DNA from 3 places in the Enterobacter chengduensis genome. Region 2 is predicted to be linked to each of the others. Evidence: predicted binding sites of a transcription regulator. Region 2 holds the regulator's gene; each other region holds the start of a gene.

Region 1 (10,296 bases), 1.5 Mb from region 2:
TTTGTTCAAGCAGAATTTCATCCTGCATACGGTCAGCAAGGTAGCCTTCTCGCCACTCGCGCTGGGCCAGCATCTGGGAGAGCTGTTCTCCGGTGAACGCGCCGTCACCGCCGATCGCGCCCACTTCACGCAGCTGTTTGCCGATCCAGAGCGGGCAAAGCGGCAGCGTTTCCTGGTCACCGGTGTAGCGTACCGCTTCACGGATTAAGCCCGGCCACGAGTCAGCCGCAGGCGTTGGTAGGGCAAAACGTTCCGCAACGGCCATCACCCACTGGCACCACTGCGCCATATCGTCGGCATCGGCAATCTGGATGTTGTCTTCGTATTCGCTATACACCGCCTGCTCAGCCAGTTCCGGCTCCATTTCCTGGAAGTCAGCCAGCGATTCACGGTCTCCCGTCAGCACGACGGTCAGCGACAGCGGCATAGACGGAACAGAGACTGGCAGAGGACGAGACTCGTCGTAGCCGACCCAGTCGAAACGCTGCTGGTGCACGATGGTTTTCAGACGCATCCACAACAGCGGCTGCGAGAGCAGGGTGCGCAGAGAGATGATGAGAACACCGCCATTTGCGCGGTGTACCAGCCCCGGCTGCAGCGAAAGTTCTCCGTTAAACTGGCGCAGACACCCAAAAAGCTGTTCAGCCTCGACCCAGTTAGCGGTAATCACTTCACCCTTAGCGGCAAAACCGCCATCGGCCTGCGCCGCCGGTTCGAATGTAACATCACGTCCCGCGATACGATACTGGCCGCCAAAAACTGCGTTCGCTTCCGGCTTCAGCTGGCGTACGGCATCTCCGAGCAGCGTCAGGTATTCCGCTTCTTCCGGAGCCTTGAGCAGCATGAAAGGCGCAGTTGCCCACGGGCTTAACACCTGCTCCAGCGCATAATGCAAACGGGGCTGCGTATCGCTAAGGATGAATTCGTGTTCTTTTGCGAGATCTGGCTGTGCAAACAGTTCCTGATAACTTTCGGTATCCGGAACAAGGTCACGCCATGCAAGTTTCGTAATGGTCAAAGTTGATGTTTTTTAGTCAGATGTAAAAGCGTGGAGTATACCGTAAGCGGGGGGCTCTACCCAAGCAGGATTGGGTATTTCGGCAGGCCGATTGGCTGCATTCACTCACAGGATATGATTTCTTTTCAGCAGATTGCTAAAAAACTGATATTCTGAACAGAGTTACGTGGTAACACTGAGATCGCAATGAAATATCAACAACTGGAAAATCTCGAAAGCGGCTGGAAATGGAAGTACCTGGTCAAAAAGCACCGTGAAGGGGAGCTGATCACCTGCTACATCGAAGCCAGCGCTGCGCAAGAAGCCGTGGATATTTTGCTGACCCTCGAAAATGAACCGGTTCAGGTTAACGGCTGGATAGAGAAACACATTAATCCTGCATTGTTAAACCGGATGAAGCAAACTATCCGCGCGCGACGCAAACGGCATTTTAACGCTGAGCATCAGCACACGCGCAAAAAATCAATCGACCTGGAGTTCGTTGTCTGGCAGCGTCTGGCCGGGCTTGCCCAACGACGGGGCAAAACGCTTTCGGAAACCATCGTGCAGTTGATTGAAGACGCCGAGCATAAAGAGAAGTACGCCAGCCAGATGTCGACGCTGAAGAACGACCTTCAGGCGCTGTTGGGCAAGAAGTAGATTTTTACTTTTCTTCAGACAATAAAAAACCCCGCATGGCGGGGTTTTTTTATAAGACGATAACTTATGCCGCTGGCTGAGTTACAACGTCTTTGATGCCTTTAACTTCGATCTCTACGCGACGATCTGGAGCCAGGCAGTCGATCAGTGCAGCGCGAGCTTTCACGTTGTCACAGGTGTTGCCAGTCACTGGGTTAGATTCGCCCATACCACGTGGGGAGATCTTGTTAGCTGGGATACCTTTAGAGATCAGGTAATCAACAACAGACTGAGCACGTTTCTCAGACAGTTTCTGGTTGTAAGCGTCAGAACCGATACGATCGGTGAAGCCCAGAACCACTACGGAACCGTCTTTAGGATCCAGGTTGCTCAGCTGGGTGTACAGCTGATCCAGTGCCTGCTGGCCTTCTGGTTTCAGAGTCGCTTTGTTGAAGTTGAACAGAACGTCAGACTTCAGAGTGAAGTGCTTGGTCTGTACTTCTGGAGCTGGAGCCGGCGCTGGAGCAACAACTGGTGCTGCGTCTTCCTGCTGGCCGAAACGGTAGGAAACACCTACGCTCAGCATGCCGTTGTCTGGACGAACGCCAACGGTAGCACCGTCGCCGATGTTGTTAACCCACTGGTATTCCAGACGGGTAGCGATGTCACGGGTCATAGCCCACTCAACGCCACCAGCGAATACTGGGGAAACACCGGTGTCATGGTCGTCGCCAGCGATGCTGTTGCTGGAGTCAGCGCGCCATACCATGCCGCCCAGACGGGTGTACACGTCCAGATCGTCAGTTACTGGGTAACCCAGTTTAGCGGTCAGCTGAACGCCCTGTGCTTTGAAAGCGCCGTTTACGGTGTCGCCTTTGTATGGCATACGACCTAACCAGTCGTAACCCATTTCAAAACCAACATACGGGTTAACCTGATAGCCACCGAACGCACCTGCACCAAGCTGGCTCTCGTGAGTAGGGCCATCGTTGTTCAGGCTGCTGTTGTACCAGCCGGTGTCGTGGAACTGAGACCAGCCCAGTTTACCACCTGCATACCAGGTATTATCTTTCGGAGCGGCCTGCGCTACGGTAGCGAAGCCAGCCAGTGCCACTGCAATCGCGATAGCTGTCTTTTTCATTTTTTGCGCCTCGTTATCATCCAAAATTCGCCATGAATGTCTCAACTGAGAATCACGGTTAAATCCTTCACCGGGGGGCGTGGTCAAATATAAATCTACCGATATCTTCGGCTTAGGCCGAGCACCCCTAGCGATGTAAAGTCTACAACGTAGCTGAAAACTTACAAGTGTGAAGTCCGTCAGGCATATGAAAAAAAAAGTTCCGTATACCGATTATTTAACATTTTTCGAACGAATTTTGTGCAATAAAATTAAGGAGAACCGCACCAGACAAGCCTTGCCGCAATTTTGAGACCGGGAACTTAAATCCCATCTTGCTGTCAAAAAAAATTCCAGGAAAAATCTTAATTTCACTCAGTGATACAAATTTGAGTGAATTTTCAGCCCAGAAAGTTGTCCTTTGCGGTAAGAATCCGATCGAACCGGACGCATAATGAATCCGATCGCATTTCCTTCTTCAGCGGCTTCCGTCAGACGAAAATGCTCTTCTTCCGTCAACTCTTCCGATAACCATCCAATCACCACGCTGTAATTTCCGGTGCGTAACGCACGAATCATTGACTCAACGGTATCGCACGGTGCGAGCTGATTAATCTGCATGACCTTGGTTAGCGGAAGGCCTGCGGACTGAACCCACTCACGGCTCAGTTTTTGCTGAGGCGTAAGCCAAAGCTGCCAGCGCGATTGCTGACCAAGCTGTTGCAATAACGGCAACAACAGAAGTTGCGTCAACAGGGGCTGGTCTTCACGATAAACCACTTCACTGATAAGCCCCGTGGAAACACGCTCGACGGATTTCTGCGCGACATTGCCTGCGGTGGAAGAGAGAGAGGTTGAGCGATTTGCATAGCCTGAAGTGTGCATATTCATTCCAGCCCTGTAGTTACTGTATGGATATACAGTAACTCCTGTATGCATAAAGATCAACCTCATTTTCGGAAAGCGACTCGCAAAATTCATTCAATCTTGAGGCCCCTTGAAAAATCATCTTGCTCAACGGAGATAAGTTGCCTATTTTCCTGCTAACGGATCCGCTAGTAAGAAATTTCGTTGTTACTTTATGATTTTGAAGGGAAATATCATGAAAAAGATATCTTATGAACGGATTTATAAATCCCAGGAATACCTTTCACCACTTGGCGAGATCCATCATCGCGCGCTGTTTGGAGGCTACACCCTGGCGGTGGATGATGCCGTCTTTGCCATGGTGTCTGATGGCGAACTTTATCTTCGGGCCTGTGAGGAGAGTGCAAAATACTGTGTCAAAAATGCCTCTTCATTTTTAACGCTGATGAAGCGAGGCCGCCCGGTGCTGCTTAACTATTACCGCGTGGATGAGGGATTATGGCAGGACAGGGAGCGGTTGCTCCAGCTCTCTTCCTTTGCGCTCAGCGCGGCAAGAAAAGAGCGCTATCAGCGCCATCAGCGTAACCGACTAAAAGATCTGCCAAACCTGACCTTTCAGATTGAGGTCTTGCTCTTTGAAGCAGGCATCACCAATGAAGAAACGCTGCGGGCGCTGGGGGCCAGAGCGAGCTGGCTAAAGATGCGGGCAAAAAATAAAGCGCTCAGCATCAAGGTTCTCTTTGCGCTTGAGGGGGCAATCGAAGGGCTGCATGAGGCGGCACTCCCGGCAGGCATTCGCCGGGAGCTGACGGAGTGGTTTAATGCGCTGCCTGAGCCACAGGAGAACTACTCCTCCAGGTAGCAATTTGCTGTTGCAGCCGGCAAATTTCAGGCAGCAGAGCGATAAGCAGGCCTATCTGCTGTAGCACCAGCGGCGCTTTGCTGTCGTTTCCTGGATCAAGATGCGCAATGCGTTGAGCCAGTTCATCCAGCGCCTGCTGAACGCGCGGCTCATCGGCCGGGCGGTGGTGAAGTGCGTCATCGACATAGCAGACGGCGTCATCAAGCAGGTTGAGAATTCCCGGGTTGGTGAGCTTCTCTCGGTGGGCGCCCAGCGTTGAAATATAGCTGGTGAACGTATGGTTCAGGCAGAGCAGGCGGAACGCAGTCTCGCGAATCTCCTCCGTGGCGCGAGGCTCCGTCGACATGTTCGAGACAACGGAGGCCAGTTCTGCATCACTATTGTGCGCATCGCGACGGGCTATCCGGTACGCCAGGCGGTTATCGCGCCCCTGGTGGTACTGTTCCAGAATAGCGTCAAGGTAGCGACAGTTGGCGTTCATTGCCCTGTCTACCACCCGCGGCAGATTGCGGAAACGCCAGTCTGGCCAGATAAAGCTGACTGCGGCCCAGGCAATTGCACAGCCAATCAGCGTATCAATCACGCGAGGCAAGGCGACTTCAAACCCTTCACCCAGCAGGTTAAAGCACAGCAGCACCAGCAGCGTGATGAACATGGTGGCATGGGCATACTGCACGTTGCGAAACGCGAAGAACAGCACGCCGGTAATTACGATGAGGATCAGCTGACCTTCGACGGAAGGCACAAAATAGAGCACCGGAAGGCCGATCGCGACGCCAACCAGCGTGCCGATAATGCGCAGCGCAAGACGGTGTCGGGTGGCGTTGTAGTTCGGCTGGCAGACGAACAGGCTGGTCAGCAGGATCCAGTAGCCGTGTTGCAGCCCGGTTATCTGGATAAAGGCGTAACCCACGCACAGCACCAGCGACATTCTCACGGCGTGGCGAAAGAGCGCCGACTCCGGCGTAAAGTTACGGCTCAGCCGTAGCCACATATCGCTAACGCTGTGCACGCTGTCATCAGCAAGCTGATTGTCCACCTCGCTGCCCGGTAGCGCCATCGCCTGTTCGGACTCAATGGTCGCCAGTTGAGCGTCAATCGCCCGCAGGTTGTTCAGCAAAAAACCAAGTGCTTTGATGTGTTCCGGCGACGTTCCGCTGGCCTGAACGCGGTCGAGGGCCGCATCAAGGTGGCTAAAAACGCGTTCAAAGCGCGGGTCATGCTGATAGGGCGTGCGCAGCAGAATGGAGCGCGAGAGCTGCTGGCAGGCCTGGGACTGCATGGACAGCAGACGCTGGAAGCGAAACATCACGTCGCTGTAGCGGAACTTTTCGCGCAGGGCAGCATACTGAACGTGCGATGAGCTGGCGCGTTCATGTATATCCTGGGCAGCAAAATAGTAGTGTAAGGTCCTTCGGGTCCCGCGCTGGCCGCGGTCGCCGCGCAGGCGGGTAAGCAGCGAGGCCTTTGTCTGGTTCAGGGTGGCGACCAGTTGGCCATTTGCCAGCGCCAGATCGTAGAGCGGAGCCTGACTTTCTTCTTCGATATCGGGGTCGAACAGCCGGGATTTGAGTTCCAGATAGTGGGCCAGCTGCTCAAAGCTGCGGGCAAGGTTATCCTGCAGCGGGCGAACCGGGAAGATCAGATGACCGGTCAGCGTCAGCAGGTTGTACCAGACGGCGCCCAGCAGCATCAGAACAGGCTGCTGATACCAGTGGTCGTACAGGGAAACGCCCAGCATGGTGTAGATGGCGATCAGCAGTGCCCCAAACGCGATGGTGGCATAGCGCTGCCCAAGGCCGCCCAGCAAAATAAACCCGCTGGTCGAGAGCGTCAGACCCAGGGCAAACAGCCAGGGCCAGGGGAAAAGCAGCTCAACGGACGCTGACGCGATAAAAAAGCAGACGAGCGTGATGACTAGGTTACGTAAACGCCCGGCCAGGCGATCGTCCAGGTCCGCCAGCGCCCCGGCCACTACGCCAAGGGTGAGCGGAATGGTGAGCTTGACGTCATTCAGCCACCAGGGCAGGGCAACCGTGCCGCAAAGCGCGATAAATATCCTGACGTTATAAAGCCAGGTGCTGTTCCAGGTATAACGGCGAAGCAGTGGGCTTAGCATAAACGCGGCCAGTCCTTATTTACTGAAAACGACGGCGAGCGTTTGCTTCACGCGCCGCCTGGGCCACTTCTACCGGAACAACCCTGCGCCCGACGGGCCAAAGCGCGATAGCGGCGATCTTAAAGTTTGCGATCCCCACCGGAATACCAATAATCGTGATGCATTGTGCAATACCGGCAAAAATATGCATGATGCACAGCCACCAGCCGAAGAATATCAGCCACAGAATGTTAAGCAGGGTTCCGCCCGTGTTCATCAGGGCGTTTTTGCTCTCCGGGTTCAGCTCGTCAACGTGGACGGCTTCGTTCCCGTAAGGAACCAGGGAGAGTTTTGTGATTTCCCAGCAGGAGCGGGTCAGGGGGAGCGTGAAAATCAGGACGATGCTCACCAGCGTGGCAAAAAGCCAGGAAAGGGTGGTGGCAAAACCGCCCAGCACAAAATTCAACACATTCAGAACGGTACGCATAAACCCTCACTTCCTTTCGATAAAATTAACGCCCAATGATTGTAACGTTTTTTTAGGCTGGAGCACCTTAAAACTGGCAGTTAAACTGTCAGGTAAATTATCTCTTCGTGGATGTGGCGGAACATGGAACTGAAAGCAACGTCGTTAGGCAAACGCCTGGCGCAACACCCTTACGACAGGGTGGTTCTCCTTAATGCCGGGGTGAAAGTCTCCGGGGAACGCCACGAATACCTTATTCCGTTTAATCAGCTTCTGGCCATCCACTGCAAACGCGGGCTGGTGTGGGGCGAGCTGGAGTTCGTCCTGCCTGACGATAAAGTCGTGCGCCTTCACGGCACCGAGTGGGCGGAAACCCAGCGTTTCCATCATCACCTCAACGCGCTCTGGCAGCAGTGGAGCCAGGAGATGAGCGTAATTGCCTCCGGGGTGCTTCAGATGGTGCTGGACGATATTGCGCAAATCAACGCGCAGCATTCGTGGCTCACCCGTCAGCAGACCGCCGGGCTGCAGCAAAAAATCCGCCAGGCGCTCTCGGCGCTGCCGATATCCGTGACGCGCCTCGAGGAGTTTGACAATTGTCGCGACGCCTGGCGACAGTGCCAGGCCTGGCTGAATGATAAGGATAAAAGCCGTCTCGCCCATAACCAGGCCTGGACGGACGCCATGCTTACCCAATACGCCGACTTTTTCAGCACGGTGGAGTCTTCTCCGCTTAATCCGGCTCAGGCGCGCGCGGTGGTCAACGGCGAGCAGTCGCTGCTGGTGCTGGCGGGCGCCGGTAGCGGTAAAACGTCGGTGCTGGTCGCGCGTGCCGGCTGGATACTGACGACGGGCGAGGCGGTAGCCGACCAGATTCTGCTGCTGGCTTTTGGCCGCAAGGCAGCCCAGGAGATGGACGAACGGATCCAGGAACGTCTCCATACTCGGGACATAACCGCCAGAACCTTCCATGCCCTTGCGCTGCATATTATTCAGCAGGGCAGTAAAAAAGTGCCTGCCATCAGCAAGCTGGAAAACGACGCGCAGGCGCGTCAGGCGCTGTTCATCAAAACGTGGCGCCAGCAGTGCAGCGAGAAAAAGGCGCAGGCGAAAGGGTGGCGTCAGTGGCTGGAGGAGGAGCTCAACTGGGAGGTGCCTGAGGGCAGCTTCTGGCAGGATGACAAACTCGCGCGTAGGCTGGGTTCGCGGCTTGACCGCTGGGTCAGCCTGATGCGAATGCACGGCGGAACGCAGGCAGAGATGATTGAAAGCGCGCCGGAGGCGATCCGCGATCTGTTTTCGAAGCGGGTCAAGCTGATGGCGCCGCTGCTGAAGGCCTGGAAAACCGCGCTAAAAGAGGAAAATGCCGTCGACTTCTCCGGCCTGATCCATCAGGCCATCATCATTCTTGAGAAGGGCCGTTTTGTCAGCCCGTGGAAGCATATTCTGGTGGACGAGTTCCAGGATATCTCGCCGCAGCGTGCGGCGCTGCTCTCGGCGCTGCGGGCACAAAATAAGCATACGTCGCTTTTTGCGGTGGGCGACGACTGGCAGGCCATCTATCGCTTCAGCGGGGCACAGCTTTCGCTGACGACCGCGTTCCACCACTATTTTGGTGAAGGGGACCGCAGCGATTTGGACACCACCTACCGCTTCAACTCCCGGATTGGTGAAATCGCCAACCGCTTTATCCAGCAGAACCCGCACCAGCTGGCCAAGCCGCTCAATAGCCTGCGCCCGGGGGATAAAAAAGCCGTCACCCTGCTGGCGGAAGACCAGCTGGAGCCGCTGCTGGACAAGCTCAGCGGCTACGCGAAGCCCGATGAACGGATCCTGGTGCTGGCGCGCTACCATCACCTTAAACCCGCGGCGCTGGAAAAAGCGGCCACCCGCTGGCCGAAGCTGCAGCTGGAATTTATGACCATTCACGGCAGCAAAGGGCAGCAGGCCGACTATGTCATTGTGGTGGGGCTGAAAGAGGGCAGCGATGGTTTCCCGGCCCCGGCCCGCGAGTCGGTAATGGAAGAGGCCCTGCTGCCGGTGCCGGAAGACTTCCCGGATGCCGAAGAGCGTCGTTTGCTGTATGTGGCCATCACCCGCGCGCGCCATCGCGTGTGGCTGCTGTTCAATAAAGACGAGCCATCCGCGTTTGTCGATATTTTGAAGAGTCTGGACGTGCCGGTAGCGAGAAAGCCGTAGCGACGACGGGCAAGGATGGGTAGGCCGGGTAAGGCGAAGCCGCCACCCGGCAAAAAAGCTACTTCAGTCTCTCAGAAAGATAACGCTGATAGTCCGGAATCAGGATATCAACCGGCGAACTGAACTGCGGTGATTCGATGATGAAATCCGCCGTCGAGAGGTTTGTCGCCACCGGAATATTCCACACCGTCGCCAGGCGCAGCAGCGCTTTAACATCCGGATCGTGCGGAACCGCGTTGAGCGGATCCCAGAAGAAGATCAGCACATCAATTTTCCCTTCGGAAATCTGCGCGCCGACCTGCTGATCGCCGCCCATCGGGCCGCTCAGCATGGCATTCACCTGCAGACCCGTTTCGCGCTGGATCAGGTTTCCGGTGGTGCCGGTCGCCGACAGGGCGTGCTTTTCCAGCAAAGACTGATGGCGGCGAACCCAGTTAAGCAGCATTTGTTTACAGTGGTCGTGCGCCACCAGCGCAATGTGTTTGCGTTCAGGCAGCGTGCGTGTTGTCAATTCCATAATCATATCCATCAGGTTAACTCACTACACGATGACGGGAACCGCCTGACGCTGCAAGAGAAAGGCGTAAAAAATGTGGCTTATGATGACGGCTGTTGTTTTGCCCACTGTAAAAACCGGGCCCGCGTGTCGGGATCGGCCTGCTGGAACCAGAATTTAAGGCGCTGTTCCGTCAGCGTCTGGGACTGAGGGGGTATAACGTCCAGCTCAGAGACGCCGGACAGCAGCGTGCTGTCGTCCGCCATCATGGTGGCAAATTGCGGAAGCGACGCGCGTTTGCCTGCTTTGTTGTAGGTCTGGGTCGCGGCCTCGTAGTCCGGACCTTTCGGTGAGGCCGTCAACGCCAGAATATCCAGCTTCACCGGAATCGGCATAGCATCCCCGTCCAGCAGCTCAATGCGGGGTGACGCGTCGAAGGCCGCCGATTCCTTCTCCGTTTCAAGGCGAGGAAGGGTAATGTTCACCTGACTGATTTGCCGCGTATTAAAGCTGACGATCAGCGGCGGGGAGATGTACATTCGTTGCTCGTGA
Region 2 (10,296 bases):
ACTGACGCGCCACCGCCACACCATAGTCCGAAACGATCGCCGCGCGACCAAAGCCTTTTGACTTCAAATCATTCGGATTTGCCGCTAACGCGGTGGCTGGAACGGCCTCAATACCGCGTAATGTGTCAATATCGCCCTGATCGATGTAAGAACTCACGCGGGCACGCGCATTCGCTTTTGCGACGAATGCTACGGATAACACGTCATTAGGAATGCTGACAGCGATCCCTGCGCCCGCTTTACCGCTGGCGGTTTTTCCTTTCAGCGAAGCTAGTTGATTAGCAAGATCGCCCGCCGCTGCGGAGACCTGCCTGGAGGCCTGGCTTGCGGGATTTAAGAGATCGAAAAGATTGATACTTTCCAGCGTGCTGCGATATTTGCTGACATCGTCGCTGATATCATCAATCTTATCGCGCAGATTGTCCTTATCCGAAATCTGAGCGCCAATTGATGGCAGAATAACCGTGACATCATCATCGGGCTTTGCCTTTGCCAGCAGTGCCGGGTTTATCAATACTGCACTGCCATAGCTTCCTGCCGCAACGCCCGTCCCCCCCATCGCATCACTGCGCGCTTCTGTCCAGGTATTGGCTGCTCCCGCCTGATTTGCCATAAACAAGGAAACAGCGATGCTAACCACCGAAAATTTAAAATTTTTTTTCACAGTATGCCCGTTATAGTCTGTTATGAAATAACCCCTGTCTGTTATCACCCAAACAGGAACGAACTATTGCTGTGAATAAGGAGTAAAAGACCCGCTATTTCTGTCCCTAAGTAAAACTCCCTTACGGCCTGTTATATTTTGTGACGGCCCTCAATATTTATAGAAGAGGAAATTATTTTTTCCCAGGTTTTCCATCATGCGGTCCAAAAAACTGGGGTGGGTGGTCTACCCAGCGATCCTCGCGGGTGGCGGCATAGACCGGGTTAAGCGGATAGTAGATGCGATTGTGCTTCTTGCTGGCCTCGCCAACGACCAGCAACCGCACCTCGTCGTCCGTGTTATTGATAAAGGTGTGGCAGACGCCCGTTCCGGCAGGAAATCCCACGCTATCGCCCGGTTCAAGTTTCCATAAATAGCCATTAATCCACGCTTCCGGATAACCTTCGAGCACATAAACGAACTCTTCTTCATCGCTTTCCGCGTGCGGGTAGGACGTTCTGCGCCCGGGCGGTAGCCGCTCATGATGAATGCCGATGCGCCCGAGCCCGAGCTTGCGAGCCAGCGGTGCGCCGATAGAAAACCGCTCATCGCTATCTGGATAGGTCGAATCATCCGCGCCTTCCACGTCGCGCCAGTGCCGAATACAGTCAGGTCTTTTCATTATGAATCTCCCGGTTTGCGATGGGTCAGGTATAGCACAGACTGGCGGATCTCGGTGTTTTTACCAGAACATGGTAAAGTGGGGGTTTTCCGTCCTATTACATCCGGGGTGCTACATGGATAAGTCCACAAAAGAGCTGTTAGCGCAGGCCGAAAAGCTGTGCGCGCAACGCAATGTGCGCCTGACTCCGCAGCGCCTTGAAGTGTTACGCCTGATGAGTCTGCAACAGGGTGCAATCAGCGCCTATGACCTGTTAGATCTGCTCCGTGAAAGCGAGCCGCAGGCGAAACCACCCACGGTGTATCGCGCGCTGGATTTCCTGCTGGAACAGGGTTTTGTCCACAAAGTCGAGTCCACAAACAGCTACGTGCTGTGTCATCTTTTCGATCAGCCCACTCACACATCCGCTATGTTTATCTGCGACCGTTGTGGCGTGGTGAAAGAAGAAGCTGCGGAAGGCGTGGAAGACATTATGCATACGCTGGCGGCAAGAATGGGCTTTGCCCTGCGGCATAATGTGATTGAAGCACACGGGTTGTGTTCAGCGTGTGTTGAGGTGGAAGCCTGTCGGCACCAGGATGCGTGCCAACATGACCACTCTATACTGGTGAAGAAAAAGCCGCGTTAACGGCAAAAGAAAAGGCGGCTTAGAGCCGCCCTGTGGGTTATTTCGCGTTACCAGCGGTAGTCGTTACGGGTTTCCCAGTCTTTGACTTCGTTTTCCGCCTGATCTTTCGCATAGCCGTAACGTTCCTGAATTTTACCGACAAGCTGATCGCGTTTACCTTCAATGACGGTCATATCGTCATCGGTCAGCTTACCCCACTTTTCTTTCGCTTTACCTTTGAACTGCTTCCAGTTGCCGCCGATTTCGTCTTTATTCATCATCGTGTCCTCTTAGTTAAGCGTCGGGTCGTAACGTCCGTTACGTTCTTTTCTGCTGGACGTGATATTTATTGTAGTTAAGGATTCGGCGGTTAATTTCATATTCGGAATCTTTAACCGTCACGATATATCGTGGCGGGAGGAGAACCAGGTATTGTTTTGCCAGTGGCGATGCCAGATAAAGGCCAGCGACAGGCCTCGCAGAGAGAGAAACACCGCAAGCGCCAGCCATAAACCGTGATTGCCCAGCCAGGGGAGCGTCAGCAGCGTCAGGCCAAACCCTGCCGCCGCAACGGCCATGCAGTTACGCATCTCCGCCCCGCGCGTTGCGCCAATAAACATGCCGTCCAGCAGATAACACCAGACGCCGACCACCGGTAAAATGACTTGCCAGATGAGATAGTGGCTCGCCAGCTCGCGCAGCGCAGGGAGAGACGTAAGCGACGCGACAATCTGCTCGCCAAAGCAGGCGTAAACCAGGCCGAATGCCAGCGCCACCAGCCCAGACTGCCGGCAGGCTGCCCGCCAGACGTCCCGAAGCTGCCCGCTTTCCCGCGCGCCGTACGCCTGCCCGGAATGCGCTTCTACCGCATAGGCAAAGCCGTCCAGCGCGTAGGCGGTAAAGGTCAAGAGCGTCATCAGTACCGCGTTGACCGCGACGATTTCTGGCCCTAGCCGGGCCCCAAAGACGGTTAGCGCACCGAAACAGAGCTGAAGCAGCAGCGAACGCAGCATGATGTCCCGGTTAAGCGCCAGCAGCTTACGGATATTGCCACGCCATGCGGTTTTGAGCAGCGCCAGGGAGATCCCGCGCATCGCCAGCACCCGCCAGACCATCCACAGGCCAATAATAAAGGTTCCGTATTCGGCGATTGCCGTCGCCAGCGCCGCGCCCTGCACGTTCATGTGCAGGCCCATCACCAGCCAGACATCCAGCACAATGTTGAGCAGATTGCCCACCACCAGCAAAATCACCGGGGCGCGGGCGTACTGTACGCCCAGCAGCCACCCCAGCAGAACCAGGTTGGCCAGCGAGGCGGGGGCGCTGAGCCAGCGGATTTCGAGGAAACGTCGCGCCTGCGTCAGCACCGCCTCGCTGCCGCCAACAACCTGGAGCGCCAGGTCGATGAGGGGCGCACGCAATAAAACGATTAACGTCCCCGCGCCAAGCGCAAGGATCAGCGGCTGGACCAGCGCGCGCGCCAGACGCAGCGGGTCTTTCGCACCATACGCCTGCGCCGTGAGTCCGGTGGTGCTCATGCGCAAAAAGAGCAGCAGCATAAACAGGAAGCTGGTTGCCGTCGCGCCAATCGCCACGCCGCCAAGATAAACTGGTGAATCCAGATGGCCGATAACGGCAGTATCAACCAGCCCAAGCAGAGGCACGGTAATATTGGAGAAAATCATCGGCAGTGCAAGACGCCACAATGCCTTATCGGATGCCGTCAGCAGTGACATGAAAAATACCGGAAGTGGGGAATGAAGCAGGCTACAGCGGCGCCATAGCCTGTCAGGAAGAGGTTACAGCCATTCACCGTTGCGAATGACCCCAACCGCCAGTCCTTCGATAGAGAAGTTCTGTTCGCGGAGGTCGACCAAAATGGGTGAGAACTCGCTGTTTTCAGGCAGCAACTGTACGCTGTTACCCTGTTTTTTCAGACGCTTAACGGTCACTTCGTCATCGATACGCGCCACAACCACCTGGCCGTTTCGCACATCCTGAGTTTTATGCACTGCAAGCAGATCGCCATCGAGGATACCGATGTCTTTCATCGACATGCCGCTGACGCGCAGCAGAAAATCAGCGCTCGGTTTGAACATGCCAGGATCGACCTGATAGTGGCCTTCAATATGCTGCTGAGCCAGTAAAGGCTCACCGGCAGCAACACGGCCTATCAGCGGAATGCCGGTCTCTTCTTCCACCAGCAGGCGGATACCGCGTGACGCGCCCGAGACAATCTCAATCACGCCCTTACGCGCCAGCGCTTTCAGGTGTTCTTCGGCAGCATTTGGAGAACGGAAACCCAGACGCTGCGCGATTTCCGCACGCGTGGGTGGCATACCCGTCTGGCCGATATGATCCCGAATGAGATCAAACACCTCTTGCTGCCTGGTCGTTAACGCTTTCATTCCGCCCCCTGGGTGTATATACAGTTATGCTGTGAGTATATACAGTCAAAGGTGATTTTGGAATCAAAAACTGCACAAAAAACCAGGGACTTAATTATTCCTCGAGGCTCATCGGAAATGTGACCAAAGCAGCGTGACCCAGGTAATGGCAGCAGTGATAATCGCCAGCAGCACAGCGGCAGAACCCATATCCTTCGCGCGGCCGGAAAGTTCGTGGAAGTCAGAGCCGATACGGTCGACCACGGCCTCAATAGCGCTATTGAGAATTTCCACTATCATCACCAGAAGTACGGAACCGATGAGAAGCACGCGGGTAACGGCATCTACATCAAGGAAACAGGCGATGATCACCGCGATGATAGCGGCGACGCCCTCCTGGCGAAAGGCGGCTTCGTTGATCCACGCGGCACGGAAACCTTTCCATGAATAGCCGGCGGCTTTAATGATACGCGTTAACCCAGTGGTATTATTGGCCATTAAAAGAACCTTTTAAGAAAAAAAGCGTCAGTAACAGGAACTGTAGCGCGTTTCGCCACAGCCTGAAGTATGACGGGTAACAACAGAAATTTTGCGCGCTTTCTGTTATCCTTGCGCCGCAATTGCATTATTAACCAGAGGCTTTACATCGTTTATGTCCGGCTGGCCACGAATTTACTACAAATTACTTAATTTACCATTAAGCATCCTGGTAAAAAGCAAGTCTATCCCAGCAGAACCCGCGCTGGAATTGGGACTCGATACGTCGCGTCCTATTATGTACGTTTTGCCTTACAACTCGAAGGCAGACTTACTGACGCTTCGCGCCCAGTGTCTGGCGCATGATTTACCTGACCCGCTTGAACCGCTGGAAGTCGACGGCACGCTGCTGCCGCGCTACGTGTTCATTCACGGTGGACCGCGCGTGTTTACCTATTACACGCCGAAAGAAGAGTCCATCAAGCTGTTCCATGACTATCTCGACCTGCACCGCAGCAACCCCGATCTGGACGTGCAGATGGTGCCGGTATCGGTGATGTTTGGTCGTCGTCCGGGCCGTGAAAAAGGTGAAGAGAATCCGCCGCTGCGCATGCTTAACGGCATCCAGAAGTTCTTCGCGGTCTCCTGGCTGGGGCGCGACAGCTTTGTGCGCTTCTCCCCTTCGGTTTCGCTACGTCGCATGGCGGACGAGCACGGGACCGACAAAATCATCGCGCAAAAACTGGCGCGCGTAGCGCGTATGCACTTCGCCCGTCAGCGCCTGGCGGCAGTAGGACCACGCCTCCCGGCGCGTCAGGATCTGTTCAACAAGCTGTTGGCCTCCAAAGCGATTGCCCGCGCCGTTGAAGACGAAGCGCGCAGCAAGAAAATTTCGCATGAGAAAGCCCAGCAGAACGCCATTGCGCTGATGGAAGAGATTGCCGCGAACTTCTCTTACGAGATGATTCGCCTGTCCGATCGTATTCTCGGCTTTACGTGGAACCGCCTCTACCAGGGCATCAACGTTCATAACGCCGAGCGCGTGCGTCAGCTGGCGCATGATGGCCATGAGATTGTCTATGTCCCCTGCCACCGCAGCCACATGGACTACCTGCTTCTCTCATACGTGCTCTATCACCAGGGGCTTGTACCGCCGCACATCGCAGCCGGTATCAACCTGAACTTCTGGCCAGCGGGCCCGATCTTCCGCCGCCTGGGCGCGTTCTTTATCCGTCGTACCTTCAAGGGCAACAAGCTCTACTCCACCGTGTTCCGCGAGTATCTGGGCGAGCTGTTTAGCCGCGGCTATTCCGTTGAGTACTTTGTTGAGGGCGGTCGCTCGCGCACCGGACGTCTGCTCGATCCGAAGACCGGCACGCTGTCGATGACCATCCAGGCGATGCTGCGCGGCGGAACCCGTCCGATCACGCTGGTGCCTATTTACATCGGCTATGAGCACGTAATGGAAGTGGGCACCTACGCCAAAGAGCTACGCGGGGCGACCAAAGAGAAAGAGAGCCTGCCGCAGATGCTGCGCGGCCTGAGCAAGCTGCGTAACCTGGGTCAGGGCTACGTAAACTTCGGCGAACCGATGCCGCTTATGACGTACCTGAACCATCACGTTCCGGAGTGGCGCGAGTCCATCGATCCTATCGAAGCGATTCGCCCTGCCTGGCTGACACCAACGGTCAACGGCATTGCGTCCGAACTGATGGTGCGCATTAACAACGCGGGTGCGGCTAACGCCATGAACCTGTGCTGTACGGCGCTGCTGGCTTCGCGTCAGCGCTCGCTGACCCGCGAACAGCTTACAGAGCAGCTGGATTGCTACCTAGACATGATGCGCAACGTGCCGTATTCCGTTGACTCAACCGTGCCTTCTGCGACCGCCAGCGAGCTTATCGATCACGCGCTGCAGATGAACAAGTTTGAAGTCGAAAAGGACACCATCGGCGACATCATCATTCTGCCGCGCGAGCAGGCAGTGTTGATGACCTACTACCGCAACAACATCACCCACATGCTGATGCTGCCGTCGCTCATGGCGGCTATCATCACCCAGCATCGCCGTATTTCACGTCAGGAGCTATTGCGTCACGTTGAGACGCTTTACCCGATGCTGAAAGCGGAGCTGTTCCTGCGCTGGAGTAAAGACGAGCTGGCGGGCGAGCTGGACAAACTGACGGAAGAGCTTCGTCGTCAGGGGCTGATCACCGTTACGAATGACGAGCTGCACATTAATCCGTCTCGCTCCCGAACCCTGCAGCTGCTGGCAGCAGGTGCGCGCGAAACGCTGCAGCGCTACGCCATCACGTTCTGGCTGCTGAGTGCGAACCCGTCTATTAACCGCGGTACGCTGGAGAAAGAGAGCCGGACGCTGGCCCAGCGCCTGTCCGTTCTGCACGGCATTAACGCCCCTGAATTCTTCGACAAAGCGGTCTTCAGTTCCCTGGTGCTGACGCTGCGTGATGAAGGCTTCATCAGCGATACGGGCGATGCCGAGCCGGAAGAGACGCTGAAGGTTTACCAGATGCTGGCAGAGCTGATTACCTCAGACGTGCGCTTGACGATTGAGAGCGCGACGCAGGGCGAGTGATGTAAAAAAGCCGGGTGGTGGCTTCACCTGACCCGGCCTGACATTCCGCATAATATAAAGGCCCGGTAAGCGTTAACGCTACCGGGCCTTATTTTTGAGCCTTCTTAAATCACCGCATTCAGCTCAGCAGCGTGAAAGCAATCATCCCGACAATCGCACCCGTCGTGCCGAGGATGGTTTCCATCAGCGTCCAGGTCTTCAGGGTTTGCGCTTCGGTGGCGCCGGTAAATTTACCGAACAGCCAGAAGCCCGCGTCGTTTACGTGAGAGACCACAATCGAACCGCCCGCGATACAGATAGAGAGCGCGGCCATCTGGGCACCGGAGTAGTTCAGCTGTTCAATCACCGGCATCACCAGACCCACGGCGGTTAAACACGCCACGGTGGCGGAACCCTGGATGATACGCACCGCCGCCGCCAGCACGAAGCAGGTGACCGCAATCGGCAGGCCCATTCCGGTCAGCGCTTCGCCCAAAGCCGGACCCACGCCGGAATCCACCAGCACCTGCTTGAACACGCCACCGGCACCGATCACCAGCAGGATAATCCCCGCAGGCTGCAGCGCGGCACCGCAGATCTCCATCACGCGGTCTTTCGGCATCCCCTGACGCATCGCCAGGCCGTAAATCGCCACCAGACACGCCACCAGGATCGCCGTGAACGGGTGACCGATGAACTCAAACCATTCGTACGCGGTAGAGCCTACCGGCACAAAGCGTGCAGCGATGGTTTTCAGGCCCACCAGCACCAGCGGGAGCAGGATCAGCGACAGGCTGAAGCCAAAGGACGGCATTTTGCCTTCGCCAAGGTGCGGCTCGGTGATGTCGTCCGGAATGTGCAGCTCAACGTAGCGGCTGATGAAGTTGCCCCACAGCGGACCGGCGATAATCATCCCCGGAATTGCGGCGCACAGGCCAATCAGGATCATCCAGCCAAAGTCGGCGTGCATCTGGGATGCCAGCAGCATCGGCGCAGGCCCCGGCAGCAGGAACGCTGCGGCCGCCGCCACGCCCGCAAACAGCGGAATGACCAGCTTCACGAGGTTAGTGCCGGTATGGCGCGCCATGGAGAACGCGACGCTGATGAGCAGCACAACGGCCACTTCGAAGAACAGCGGCAGGGCGCAAATCAGGCCCGCCAGGCCAATCGCATAGTGCGCGCGGCTGTGGCCAAAGGATTTCAGCATCTTGACGGCAATCTGGTCGACCGCGCCCGTCTCGTGCAAAATCTTGCCAAACATCGCGCCGAGCGCGACCACAATCGCCAGGAAGCCCAGCGTGCCGCCCATCCCTTTTTCCATCGTCGCGGCGATCTTGTCGAGCGGCATACCGGAAAAGAGACCTGCACCAATAGACACCACCATCAAAGCAACAAAGGCGTGCATACGCGCCTTCATTACTAAAAACAGCAGCAGCAAAACCGAACCCACTGCTGTCAAAACTAACGTTAATGTACTCAAAACTTACTGCCTTTTATTGATGACCTCGATGGTGCTGGCAACAACACCCTCCAGTGACTGATCGATATCAACCACTAAAACGTCTTTCTCGTCTTCACCCGGCTCCTGCAGCGCGTCGAACTGCGTCACCAGCATCTGGGTTTTGAAGAAGTGCCCTTTACGCGCCTTCAGGCGGCTTTCAATGACCTCGAAGTCCCCTTTCAGGTAGATGAAAGAGAGGTTCGGGTTGCCGTCGCGCAGCAGGTCGCGGTAGGTTTTTTTCAGCGCGGAGCAGACGATCAGCGAAACTTTGTTGGTGCGCTGCATAGCAAACGCGGCGTCGTTCAGCGCCTGCAACCACGGTTTGCGGTCGTCGTCGTTCAGCGGCTCGCCGGAGGCCATTTTCATGATGTTGCTGCGCGGGTGGAGGAAGTCGCCATCAAGAAACGCAGCCTGGAGTTGATGCGCCACTTCGCTGGCTACGGCTGATTTCCCGCTACCGGAAACGCCCATCAGGACGTAGACGTGGTGATCGTGATTAGTCGTGCTCAAAGGGTGTCCCTCAGTCAATTGTTACGGGTAACAGTTATCGGTAACATTGTCCTGCCGGGGCAAAAGAGAAGCAATATCCAAACGTGCGCGAAGTGAATAAGTGTGAGCTACTTCAAATTTGTCAGTTCAAATAGATCCACCCGGTGACAAGGTGAAACCTAAATCTAACATTTTTGGCGTCACCGTCTCGCCACGAATGCGCGCCAGCAGGCGTTCTGCGCCAATGCGGCCCATACGTTCACGCGGGGTCAGGACGCTCGCCAGACGCGGCTCCATCACCTGGCCAATGTCGTGGCCGTGGAAACCGGCGATCGCCATATCATCAGGGATCTTGAGCCCCAGACGCTGGCATTCAAACGCCGCGCCGACCGCAAGGTCATCGTTGGTACAGAAAATACCGTCCAGTTGCGGATACTCGCGTCGCGCCTGACGCATCAGCTCAATACCCGACGTGTAGGAAGAGGACTGCTCCACCATCACGCTGTACGGGGTTAAGCTCGCGTCGAGCATCGCCTGCTCGTATCCCTTCTGTTTGATGATAGTACGTTCATCAAGACGCGCACCCAGGTAGGCGATATGACGATGCCCGCGGGCGATGATGGCCGCCGTCATCTGGCGCGCCGCTTCGAAGTTATCAAAGCCGACGGCGATGTCGAGGCACGGCGACTGGCTGTCCATCAGCTCCACCACCGGGATACCGGCCACTTCAATCATTTTGAGCGTGCGGGCAGTGTGGGTTCGTTCGGTTAGAATCAGGCCGTCAATGTTCCAGGAAAGCATCGATTCAAGACGTTCCTCTTCCAGTTCCGGCTTGTACCCGTAGTGGGCGAGCATGGTCTGGTAGCCAAACGCATCGGTGACGCTTTCGATTCCGCGTAATACTTCGGCGAAAACCTGGTTGGTCAAGGAAGGGA
Region 3 (10,296 bases), 590 kb from region 2:
ACGATAGTCGGCGTTAAACGCATGCCCGGCATCCGGATACACCACGATCTCCGCCTTTGCATTTGCCGCACGAAGCGCATGACGCATGGTCTCTACCGAATCAAGCGAAATCCCTGTGTCCTGAGCGCCGTACAGGCCTAACACCGGGGCATTTAACTCGGTAGCGATATCCACGGGATGTTTCGGCGAATTCAGCGTTTTCTCCCCCACCAGTTTGCCGTACCAGGCGACAGCGGCTTTGAGCTGCGGATTGTGCGCGGCATACAGCCAGCTAATGCGTCCACCCCAGCAGAAACCGGTGACCAGCAGACGGTGCGGGTCGCCCCCGTTGCGCGCCGCCCAGCTGGCGACGTGGTCGAGATCGGCCAGCACCTGCGCGTCCGGGACTTTGCTGACCAGGTTGCTAAGCAATGTGGGAATATCGCTGTAGTCGTTCGGATCGCCTTGACGGAAGTAGAGCTCTGGCGCAACGGCCAGATAGCCTTCCAGCGCCAGACGGCGACAGAGGTCGCGAATATGTTCATGAACGCCGAAAATTTCCTGAACCACGATCACGATGGGCAGCGGACCCTCTGCCGATTTTGGCCGCGCGTGATAAGCAGGCATATTCTCCCCCTGCGAGGGAATGGAGGTCTCGCCCGCCGTGATGGCCTCTTCTGAGGTTGAAACGATGGTTGAAGCAAGCGGGGCCGCAGCAGGTGCAAAACCGGTTTTTTCAGTCATGGCATTCTCCGTACCAATGAGTTAGCGCAAAGGTAAATATAGACACCAGGTTAACAACTCACAGTGCCTTAAACGGTCTATCTTTTGTGCAGCACCTGGCGATATAACTTGTTAATGTGATGTAAATCACTTTTTTATGGAAATTCAATGTAACCATTTTCATTCATGGTGAGGTGCGTCACGAAAATATGCTTACTGCTTCTGTAAAGTACCGTTTTACTTCTTCTGACTAACCGACCCACAGAGGAGTCACCTATGTCTAAGTCTGATGTTTTTCATCTCGGCCTCACCAAAAACGATTTACAAGGGGCTACGCTCGCGATCGTCCCTGGCGACCCTGAGCGTGTGGAAAAGATCGCCGCGCTGATGGATAAGCCGGTCAAGCTGGCTGCCCATCGTGAGTTCACCACCTGGCGTGCAGAGCTGGATGGCAAAGCGGTGATCGTGTGCTCTACCGGTATCGGCGGTCCGTCTACCTCTATTGCTGTTGAAGAGCTGGCGCAGCTGGGCATTCGTACTTTCCTGCGTATCGGTACCACCGGCGCGATCCAGCCGCACATCAACGTGGGCGACGTGCTGGTCACGACCGCATCAGTCCGTCTGGACGGGGCAAGCCTGCACTTTGCACCGATGGAATTCCCGGCAGTGGCGGATTTCGAATGCACCACCGCGCTGGTTGAAGCCGCGAAATCGGTGGGCGCAACCACTCACGTAGGCGTAACCGCGTCGTCCGACACCTTCTATCCGGGCCAGGAGCGTTACGACACCTTCTCAGGCCGCGTGGTAAGCCGCTTCAAGGGCTCAATGGAAGAGTGGCAGTCCATGGGCGTAATGAACTACGAAATGGAATCCGCCACGCTGCTGACCATGTGCGCAAGCCAGGGTCTGCGTGCCGGTATGGTGGCGGGCGTTATCGTCAACCGTACCCAGCAGGAAATCCCGAACGCCGAAACGATGAAGCAGACCGAAAGCCATGCCGTGAAAATCGTGGTAGAAGCCGCGCGTCGCCTGATCTAGTCCTCTCCTTTCGAAATCAAAGGCCGACGCGTTCGGCCTTTATTTTTTGCGTAGCGCCTCGCAGGAAAACCCTTTCAAACTGGACGTTTATACAGCACAATTCTATTTTGTGCGGGTAATACGTTGATGCAGGGGGCATTGTGGATATCTCAATCCTGATTTATGCGGTGATTGCGCTGGCGGGCGTGGCGATAGGCTGGCTGATGTCCAGCTACCAGCACGCGCAGCAGAAGGCCGATCGGCTGGCTGAACGTGAAGAGATCGTCGCCGACTTAAGCGCGACAAAACAGCAGCTTGCCCTGAGCGAGCACTGGCGCGACGAGTGTGAACTGCTCAACAACGAGCTGCGCAACCTGCGTGATATCAACACGTCGCTGGAGGCCGATCTCCGCGAAGTGACCACCCGCCTGGAATCCACCCAGCTGCATGCGGAAGATAAAATCCGCCAGATGATCAACAGCGAGCAGCGCCTCAGCGAACAGTTTGAGAACCTCGCCAACCGAATTTTTGAGCACAGCAACCGCCGCGTTGATGAACAGAACCGCCAGAGCCTGAACAGCCTGCTGACGCCGCTGCGTGAACAGCTGGACGGTTTTCGTCGTCAGGTGCAGGACAGCTTTGGTCAGGAAGCCCGCGAGCGGCACACGCTGGCGCATGAGATTCGCAATCTTCAGCAGCTGAATGCCCAAATGGCGCAGGAAGCGGTCAACCTGACCCGCGCGCTGAAGGGGGATAACAAAACCCAGGGCAACTGGGGAGAAGTGGTGCTGACCCGCGTGCTGGAGGCCTCTGGTCTGCGGGAAGGGTACGAATATGAAACGCAGGTAAGTATCGAAAACGATGCCCGCTCTCGAATGCAGCCGGATGTGATCGTGCGGCTGCCGCAGGGCAAAGATGTGGTGATTGACGCCAAAATGACGCTGGTGGCGTACGAACGTTATTTCAACGCCGAGGATGACTATACCCGCGAATCCGCGCTGCAGGAGCACATCGCCTCCGTGCGTAACCACATCCGCCTGCTCGGCAGAAAGGATTACCAGCAGCTGCCGGGGCTGCGCTCGCTGGACTACGTCCTGATGTTTATCCCGGTAGAGCCCGCATTTCTGCTGGCGCTCGACAGGCAGCCTGAACTCATCACCGAAGCGCTCAAAAATAACATCATGCTGGTCAGCCCTACCACGCTGCTGGTGGCGTTACGTACCATTGCCAACCTGTGGCGCTATGAGCACCAGAGCCGCAACGCGCAGCAGATTGCCGATCGTGCCAGCAAGCTGTACGACAAAATGCGCCTCTTTGTGGACGACATGTCTTCCGTTGGGCAGAGCCTGGATCGTGCGCAGGATAACTACCGCCAGGCGATGAAAAAACTCGCCTCCGGACGCGGCAACCTGCTGGCGCAGGCCGAATCATTCCGCAGCCTGGGGGTAGAAGTTAAACGCGAGATTAATCCGGAATTGGTTGAACAGGCGACCGCTCAGGACGACGAGTTTCGCCTGCGAGAAGGTGCGGGTGAACAAAAGACAAACAGTGAAGACAACGCGTTAGCGGCGGATTTGCCACCGGACGAGCCGCCGGCGCGTTTCTTTCGCGGTGGTTGAAACGTAGGGCAATTGCGCCCAATCTGTTACACTTCACGAACAATTTACTGATGAGCAGGCTCTGAGATGGTTGACGATTCACAAGACACAACGCACTTTGGCTTTCAGACTGTCGCCAAAGCGCAGAAAGCTGACATGGTGGCCCACGTATTTCATTCCGTGGCGGCGAAGTACGATGTGATGAACGATCTGATGTCGTTCGGCATTCATCGCTTGTGGAAGCGCTTCACCATTGACTGTAGCGGCGTACGTCGTGGTCAAACGGTGCTGGACTTAGCCGGCGGTACGGGCGACTTAACCGCGAAATTCTCCCGTCTGGTGGGCGAAACCGGTCGCGTTGTTCTCGCCGATATCAATGACTCCATGCTGAAAATGGGACGCGAAAAGCTGCGTAACATCGGCGTGGTGGGGAATGTGGAATATGTGCAGGCAAACGCCGAAGCGTTGCCGTTCCCGGACAATACCTTCGACTGCATCACGATCTCCTTCGGCCTGCGTAACGTGACCGATAAAGAAAAAGCGCTCCGCTCCATGTACCGCGTGCTGAAGCCGGGTGGACGCCTGTTGGTGCTCGAATTCTCCAAACCGATTATTGAGCCGCTGAGCAAAGCTTACGACGCCTATTCCTTCCACGTGCTGCCGCGCATCGGTGAGCTGGTAGCCAACGACGCTGAAAGCTACCGCTATCTGGCGGAATCCATCCGTATGCACCCGGATCAGGACACGTTAAAAGCCATGATGCAGGACGCGGAATTTGAGAACGTTGAATACTTCAACCTGACGGCGGGTGTCGTCGCGCTGCATCGCGGTTACAAATTCTGAGTGGAGGTGTCCCGTGCCCTTTAAACCCTTAGTCTCCGCAGGCATCGAGAATGTACTGAACGCTTTTCTGTATCGTGCTCCGGCGCTGAAAGCTGCGCGTCAGCGGCTTAACGGGAAGGTCTTACGCATTGTTCTGAAAGAGTTCTCGACGCCGCTTGTGCTGGTCTTCAGCGAACGTCAGCTTGACGTTCTCGGGGCGTGGGAAGGCGAAGCCGACTGCTCGGTCATTACGCATATGAGCGTGCTGCCAAAACTGCGCGATCGCCAGCAATTAACGGCGCTTATCCGCAGCGGTGAGCTGGAAGTGGAAGGCGACATTCAGGTCGTGCAGAACTTTGTTGCGCTCACCGATCTGGCGGAGTTTGATCCGGCAGAGCTGCTCGCGCCTTTTATCGGCGACATTGCCGCTGAAGGTATCGGGAAAGTCCTTCATGGTGGCGCATCTTTTGCGCGTAAAAGCCTCCAACGCCAGCAACGCTATGCGGCGGAAGTGCTGACAGAGGAGTGGCGAATGGCGCCTGGTCCACTCGAAGTGGCATGGTTTGCGGAAGAGACCGCTGCTGTTGAACGTGCGGTTGATGCGTTGACCAAACGGCTGGAAAAACTGGAGGGCAAATGACGCCTGGTGAAATTCGGCGCCTCTATTTCATTATTCGCACCTTTTTGAGCTACGGGCTCGACGAGCTTATCCCCAAAATGCGTATCACGCTGCCGCTTCGTATCTGGCGGCGGATGCTGTTCTGGATGCCCAATCGCCATAAAGGTCAACCGCTGGGAGAGCGTCTGCGCCTGGCGCTGCAGGAGCTCGGCCCGGTGTGGATCAAATTTGGACAGATGCTGTCGACCCGCCGCGATCTCTTCCCGCCGCTGATTGCCGACGAGCTCGCGATGCTGCAGGATCGCGTCGCACCGTTTGACGGCGCGCGCGCGAAAAAGCAAATTGAAGAGGCGATGGGCAATATTCCCATTGAGGCGTGGTTTGACGATTTCGACATTAAGCCATTGGCATCGGCCTCTATCGCGCAGGTGCACACCGCGCGTTTGAAAGAAAACGGCAAAGAAGTCGTTATTAAGGTCATTCGTCCAGACATCCTGCCGATCATCAAAGCGGACATGAAGCTGATTTATCGTCTGGCGCGCTGGGTGCCACGCTTGCTGCCGGACGGGCGTCGTCTGCGTCCGATGGAAGTGGTGCGGGAATATGAAAAAACGCTGATTGATGAGCTTAACCTGCTGCGTGAATCGGCCAACGCCATTCAGCTTCGTCGCAACTTTGAAAACAGCCCGATGCTCTATGTACCTGAAGTCTATTCTGACTACTGCAGTCAGAACATGATGGTGATGGAGCGTATTTACGGTATTCCGGTTTCGGATGTGGTGGCCCTGGAGAAACAGGGTACGAACATGAAGCTTTTAGCTGAGCGTGGCGTACAGGTGTTCTTTACCCAGGTGTTCCGCGACAGCTTTTTCCATGCGGACATGCACCCGGGCAATATCTTTGTCAGCTACGAACATCCTGAGGATCCGAAGTATATCGGTATCGACTGCGGGATTGTGGGGTCGCTAAACAAAGAAGATAAACGCTACCTGGCGGAGAATTTCATCGCGTTCTTCAACCGCGACTATCGCAAGGTGGCCGAACTGCACGTCGATTCCGGCTGGGTGCCGCCGGACACCAACGTCGAAGAGTTCGAGTTCGCGATCCGAACCGTTTGTGAACCGATTTTTGAAAAGCCGCTGGCGGAAATCTCCTTTGGTCACGTGCTGTTAAACCTGTTTAATACGGCTCGCCGCTTTAATATGGAAGTTCAGCCGCAGCTAGTTTTACTCCAGAAAACATTACTTTACGTTGAAGGTGTAGGCCGGCAGCTCTATCCTCAGTTAGACTTGTGGAAGACCGCGAAACCTTTCCTTGAATCCTGGATCAAGGATCAGGTTGGCCTTCCGGCGCTGGTGCGATCTCTGAAAGAGAAAGGCCCGTTCTGGATAGAAAAAATGCCTGAAATTCCTGAACTGGTTTACGACAGTTTGCGTCAGAGCAAGAACCTTCAGCACAGCATGGATAAAATCGCCCGCGAGCTTCAGTCCAGCCGTGTTCGCCAGGGCCAGTCACGCTATCTCTTTGGGATTGGCGCAACGCTGCTGCTGAGCGGTACGCTGCTGCTGATCAACCGCCCGGACTGGCAGATGATGCCCGCCTGGCTGATGGCTGGCGGGGCGGTTGTCTGGCTAGCCGGATGGAGAAAAACGCGCTAAGCGTGCGTCGCTATCGACGGGTCGTAAACGTATAATGCGACCTGACTCATTAATCATCTATCCCTGAGGAACATGTATGGGTGGTATCAGTATCTGGCAATTAGTCATTATTGCCGTCATCGTCGTGCTGCTGTTTGGCACCAAAAAGCTCGGTTCTATTGGTTCCGATCTGGGCGCGTCTATCAAAGGCTTCAAGAAAGCGATGAGCGATGATGAGAGCAAGCAGGATAAAACCAGCCAGGACGCTGACTTTACTGCTAAATCCATCGCCGACAAGCAGGAAGAAGCCAAAAAGGAAGACGCTAAACGCCACGATAAAGAGCAGGTGTAAGTCGTGTTCGACATTGGTTTTAGTGAGCTTCTGCTGGTCTTTGTGATTGGCCTGATTGTATTGGGGCCGCAGCGTCTGCCGGTGGCAGTGAAAACCGTTGCGGGCTGGGTTCGTGCGCTGAGATCGCTGGCATCGACCGTTCAGAATGAACTGGCGCAGGAGCTTAAGCTGCAGGAATTTCAGGAAAGCCTGAAAAAGGTTGAGAAGGCGAGCATGGATAACCTGACGCCAGAACTGAAAGCGTCAATGGATGAGCTGCGCGAAGCGGCGGAATCGATGAAGCGCTCCTATAGCGTTAACGACCCTGAAAAAGCGAGCGATGAAGCGAACACCATCCATAATCCGGTGGTGAAGGGCAGCGAGGCGCAGCGCGAGGGCGTGACGCCAGCCACCGCTGAACATCAGGCTGTCGCGCCAGAACAGACGCCTCAGGAAACCGAAGTGAAAAAGCAGGCGCAGCCGGAAGACCCGGTGGCAAAAACAGCGGAAGTGAAGCCCGCTGCGCCCGTTTCCGAATCATCCCCCTCGTCGAGTGATAAAGCGTAAACATGGCAGTAGATGATACTCAACCGCTGATTACGCACCTCATTGAGCTGCGTAAGCGCCTGTTAAACTGCATTATTGCGGTTTTACTCATATTCCTGTGCCTGGTCTATTTTGCCAACGATATCTATCAGGTGGTCTCTGCGCCGCTGATCAAGCAGATGCCGCTGGGCGCAACGATGATTGCAACAGACGTTGCTTCTCCGTTCTTTACCCCTATCAAGCTCACCTTTTGGGTGTCGTTGATTGCCTCTGCACCGGTCATTCTTTACCAGGTATGGGCGTTTGTCGCGCCTGCGCTGTATAAGCATGAACGCAAGCTGGTGATACCGCTGCTGGTGTCCAGCTCGCTGCTGTTCTATATCGGCATGGCGTTTGCCTATTTCGTTGTCTTCCCGCTGGCCTTCGGCTTCCTGACGCATACCGCGCCGGAAGGGGTCCAGGTATCGACGGATATCGCCAGCTACCTCAGCTTTGTGATGGCGCTGTTTATGGCGTTTGGCGTGGCATTCGAAGTGCCGGTGGCCATTGTGCTGCTTTGCTGGGTTGGGGTAACGACCCCGGATGACCTGCGCAAGAAGCGTCCGTATATCCTGGTTGGCGCGTTTGTCGTCGGCATGCTGCTGACACCACCGGATGTGTTCTCCCAGACGCTGCTGGCCATACCGATGTACTGTCTGTTTGAGGTCGGGGTCTTCTTCTCCCGTTTCTACGTGGGTAAAGGGCGTCGCTCGGATGACGAAGACGATACGTCCGACAAGACCACTGAAGAGTAAAACCAGCCGCCCGTCAGGGCGGTTGTTACATGGGGATTTGCATGTTTGATATCGGACTCAACCTGACCAGCTCGCAGTTTGCGAAAGATCGCGATGAGGTGGTTGCGCGTGCGTTTGCCGCCGGGGTCAAAGGACTGCTGCTTACGGGTACCAACCTGCATGAGAGCGAGCAGGCGCAGCAGCTGGCGCAACGCTACGATCGCTGTTGGTCTACCGCTGGCGTCCATCCTCACGACAGCAGCCAGTGGACCCCGGAAAGTGGCGACACCCTCTACAGGCTGGCTAAAACAGCAGAGGTGGTGGCGATTGGCGAATGCGGTCTCGATTTCAACCGTAACTTTTCTACGCCTGAAGAGCAGGAAAAGGCGTTTACTGCCCAGCTTGCGCTGGCGGCAGAGCTTGAAATGCCCGTATTTATGCACTGCCGCGACGCGCATGAGCGTTTCCTGGCCCTTCTGGATCCGTGGCTCGATAAACTGCCCGGCGCGGTACTGCACTGCTTCACGGGTTCCCGGCAGGAGGCGCTGGAATGTCTGGAGCGTGGGCTCTATCTGGGGATTACCGGGTGGGTTTGCGATGAACGCCGCGGGCTTGAACTTCGGGCGCTGTTGCCGGTAATCCCGGCTGACCGGCTGCTCCTTGAAACCGATGCACCCTATCTGCTCCCGCGCGATATGAAACCCAAACCGGCATCGCGGCGAAATGAACCCGCTTATCTCGGGCACATTGTAGAGAGCGTTGCTAAGTGGCGCGGAGAGGATCCGCACTGGCTTTCCGCGCAGACGGATGACAACGTGCGGAATCTGTTCGGGATAAGCGTTTAAAGCTTGCGGAAGTCGGTGTTTTTCACGCTCTGCAGCACCTGCTTGTTCAGCAGATTAAGCAACAGCATAGAGCGCGCTTCCCCGTCCGGTTCGGCAAAAATCGCCTGCAGGCCTTCGAACGCGCCTTCGGTAATCACGACGCTATCGCCTGTATAAGGGGTTTCGGGATCGGTGATCCCTTCAGGCTGTTGATAAATCGACAGCTGGTGAATAACCGTCGATGGAACCATTGCCGGGTGAGCGCCAAAACGCACGAAGTGGCTGACGCCACGGGTTGCGCTAATGGTTGTGGTATGGATGACTTCCGGGTCGAACTCCACGAACAGGTAGTTCGGGAACAGCGGCTCGCTGACGGTTGTGCGCTTCCCGCGCTGCATTTTTTCAAGCGTGATCACGGGCGTCAGGCAATTGACAGACTGACGTTCAAGATGTTCCTGCGCGCGCTGAAGTTGCCCGCGTTTGCAATACAGTAAATACCAGGCCTGCATAATCACTCTTTCCCTTAGTTCGGGGCGCAAGCATATCAAAACCCTGGCGGGATCGCTAAGTTGATTATAATGGGGGAAAATGGAACAGAACGCATAAGTTCACGCTTATTTAACAAAATTACAGCATCAAGCAGGCTTACGCCGTATAATGAAGCGCTTACAGAGAGGCCATGATTAACTGCATGAAATACCACGATCTCCGCGACTTCCTGACGCTGCTGGAAAAGCAGGGCGAACTCAAACGTATTACACTTCCTGTTGATCCCTATCTGGAGATGACAGAAATTGCTGACCGCACCCTGCGTGCCGGTGGCCCCGCGTTACTCTTTGAAAATCCGAAAGGTTACGCCATGCCGGTGCTGTGCAACCTGTTTGGTACACCGTGTCGTGTCGCATTGGGGATGGGGCAGGAAGACGTTACCGCGTTGCGTGAAGTGGGTAAGCTGCTGGCATTTCTGAAAGAGCCGGAGCCGCCGAAAGGCTTCCGCGATCTGTTCGACAAGCTGCCGCAGTTTAAGCAGGTGCTGAACATGCCCACCAAACGCCTGCGCGGCGCGCCGTGCCAGCAGAAAGTGCTGGAAGGCGATGCGGTTGATTTGACCAAAATCCCTATCATGCAGTGCTGGCCGGAAGATGCCGCGCCGCTGATCACCTGGGGGTTGACCGTCACGCGCGGTCCGCATAAAGAACGGCAAAATCTGGGTATTTACCGCCAGCAGCTGATTGGCAAGAATAAGCTCATCATGCGCTGGCTGTCGCATCGCGGCGGCGCGCTGGATTTCCAGGAGTGGTGCGCTGCGCATCCGGGGGAACGTTTCCCGGTGTCCGTTGCGCTGGGCGCCGATCCGGCCACCATTCTCGGGGCCGTCACGCCCGTGCCGGATACCCTTTCTGAATATGCCTTTGCAGGCCTGCTGC

The links. Region 2 encodes LexA, which represses DNA repair genes until DNA is damaged. Its sites were predicted from a motif close to TNCTGTATGTACATACAGNA; they were not measured.
Region 1: a site for LexA is predicted at 3,662-3,681, ahead of sulA (SOS-induced cell division inhibitor SulA). Genes of this name have one in related genera too.
Region 3: a site for LexA is predicted at 1,818-1,837, ahead of rmuC (DNA recombination protein RmuC). Genes of this name have one in related genera too.

Annotation. Positions count from the first base shown of each region.
Region 1 covers NZ_CP043318.1:1,844,254-1,854,549, forward strand. Annotated here, with positions in the region: gene FY206_RS09000 (AAA family ATPase) at 1-1,018, opposite strand, end outside; gene matP (macrodomain Ter protein MatP) at 1,205-1,657, shown strand; gene ompA (porin OmpA) at 1,722-2,777, opposite strand; gene sulA (SOS-induced cell division inhibitor SulA) at 3,132-3,641, opposite strand; gene FY206_RS09020 (TfoX/Sxy family DNA transformation protein) at 3,859-4,485, shown strand; gene yccS (YccS family putative transporter) at 4,442-6,604, opposite strand; gene FY206_RS09030 (YccF domain-containing protein) at 6,624-7,070, opposite strand; gene helD (DNA helicase IV) at 7,194-9,248, shown strand; gene mgsA (methylglyoxal synthase) at 9,307-9,765, opposite strand; gene csgI (curli synthesis inhibitor) at 9,846-10,296, opposite strand, start outside.
Region 2 covers NZ_CP043318.1:325,261-335,556, reverse strand. Annotated here, with positions in the region: gene FY206_RS01590 (conjugal transfer protein TraF) at 1-664, opposite strand, end outside; gene FY206_RS01585 (cupin domain-containing protein) at 837-1,325, opposite strand; gene zur (zinc uptake transcriptional repressor Zur) at 1,441-1,953, shown strand; gene FY206_RS01575 (CsbD family protein) at 2,001-2,210, opposite strand; gene dinF (MATE family efflux transporter DinF) at 2,331-3,668, opposite strand; gene lexA (transcriptional repressor LexA) at 3,732-4,340, opposite strand; gene FY206_RS01560 (diacylglycerol kinase) at 4,449-4,817, opposite strand; gene plsB (glycerol-3-phosphate 1-O-acyltransferase PlsB) at 4,972-7,392, shown strand; gene gntU (gluconate transporter) at 7,511-8,851, opposite strand; gene gntK (gluconokinase) at 8,855-9,382, opposite strand; gene gntR (gluconate operon transcriptional repressor GntR) at 9,509-10,296, opposite strand, start outside.
Region 3 covers NZ_CP043318.1:4,843,363-4,853,658, reverse strand. Annotated here, with positions in the region: gene FY206_RS23480 (dienelactone hydrolase family protein) at 1-723, opposite strand, end outside; gene udp (uridine phosphorylase) at 979-1,740, shown strand; gene rmuC (DNA recombination protein RmuC) at 1,881-3,338, shown strand; gene ubiE (bifunctional demethylmenaquinone methyltransferase/2-methoxy-6-polyprenyl-1,4-benzoquinol methylase UbiE) at 3,405-4,160, shown strand; gene ubiJ (ubiquinone biosynthesis protein UbiJ) at 4,174-4,779, shown strand; gene ubiB (ubiquinone biosynthesis regulatory protein kinase UbiB) at 4,776-6,416, shown strand; gene tatA (Sec-independent protein translocase subunit TatA) at 6,493-6,747, shown strand; gene tatB (Sec-independent protein translocase protein TatB) at 6,751-7,293, shown strand; gene tatC (Sec-independent protein translocase subunit TatC) at 7,296-8,066, shown strand; gene tatD (3'-5' ssDNA/RNA exonuclease TatD) at 8,108-8,890, shown strand; gene rfaH (transcription/translation regulatory transformer protein RfaH) at 8,887-9,378, opposite strand; gene ubiD (4-hydroxy-3-polyprenylbenzoate decarboxylase) at 9,552-10,296, shown strand, end outside.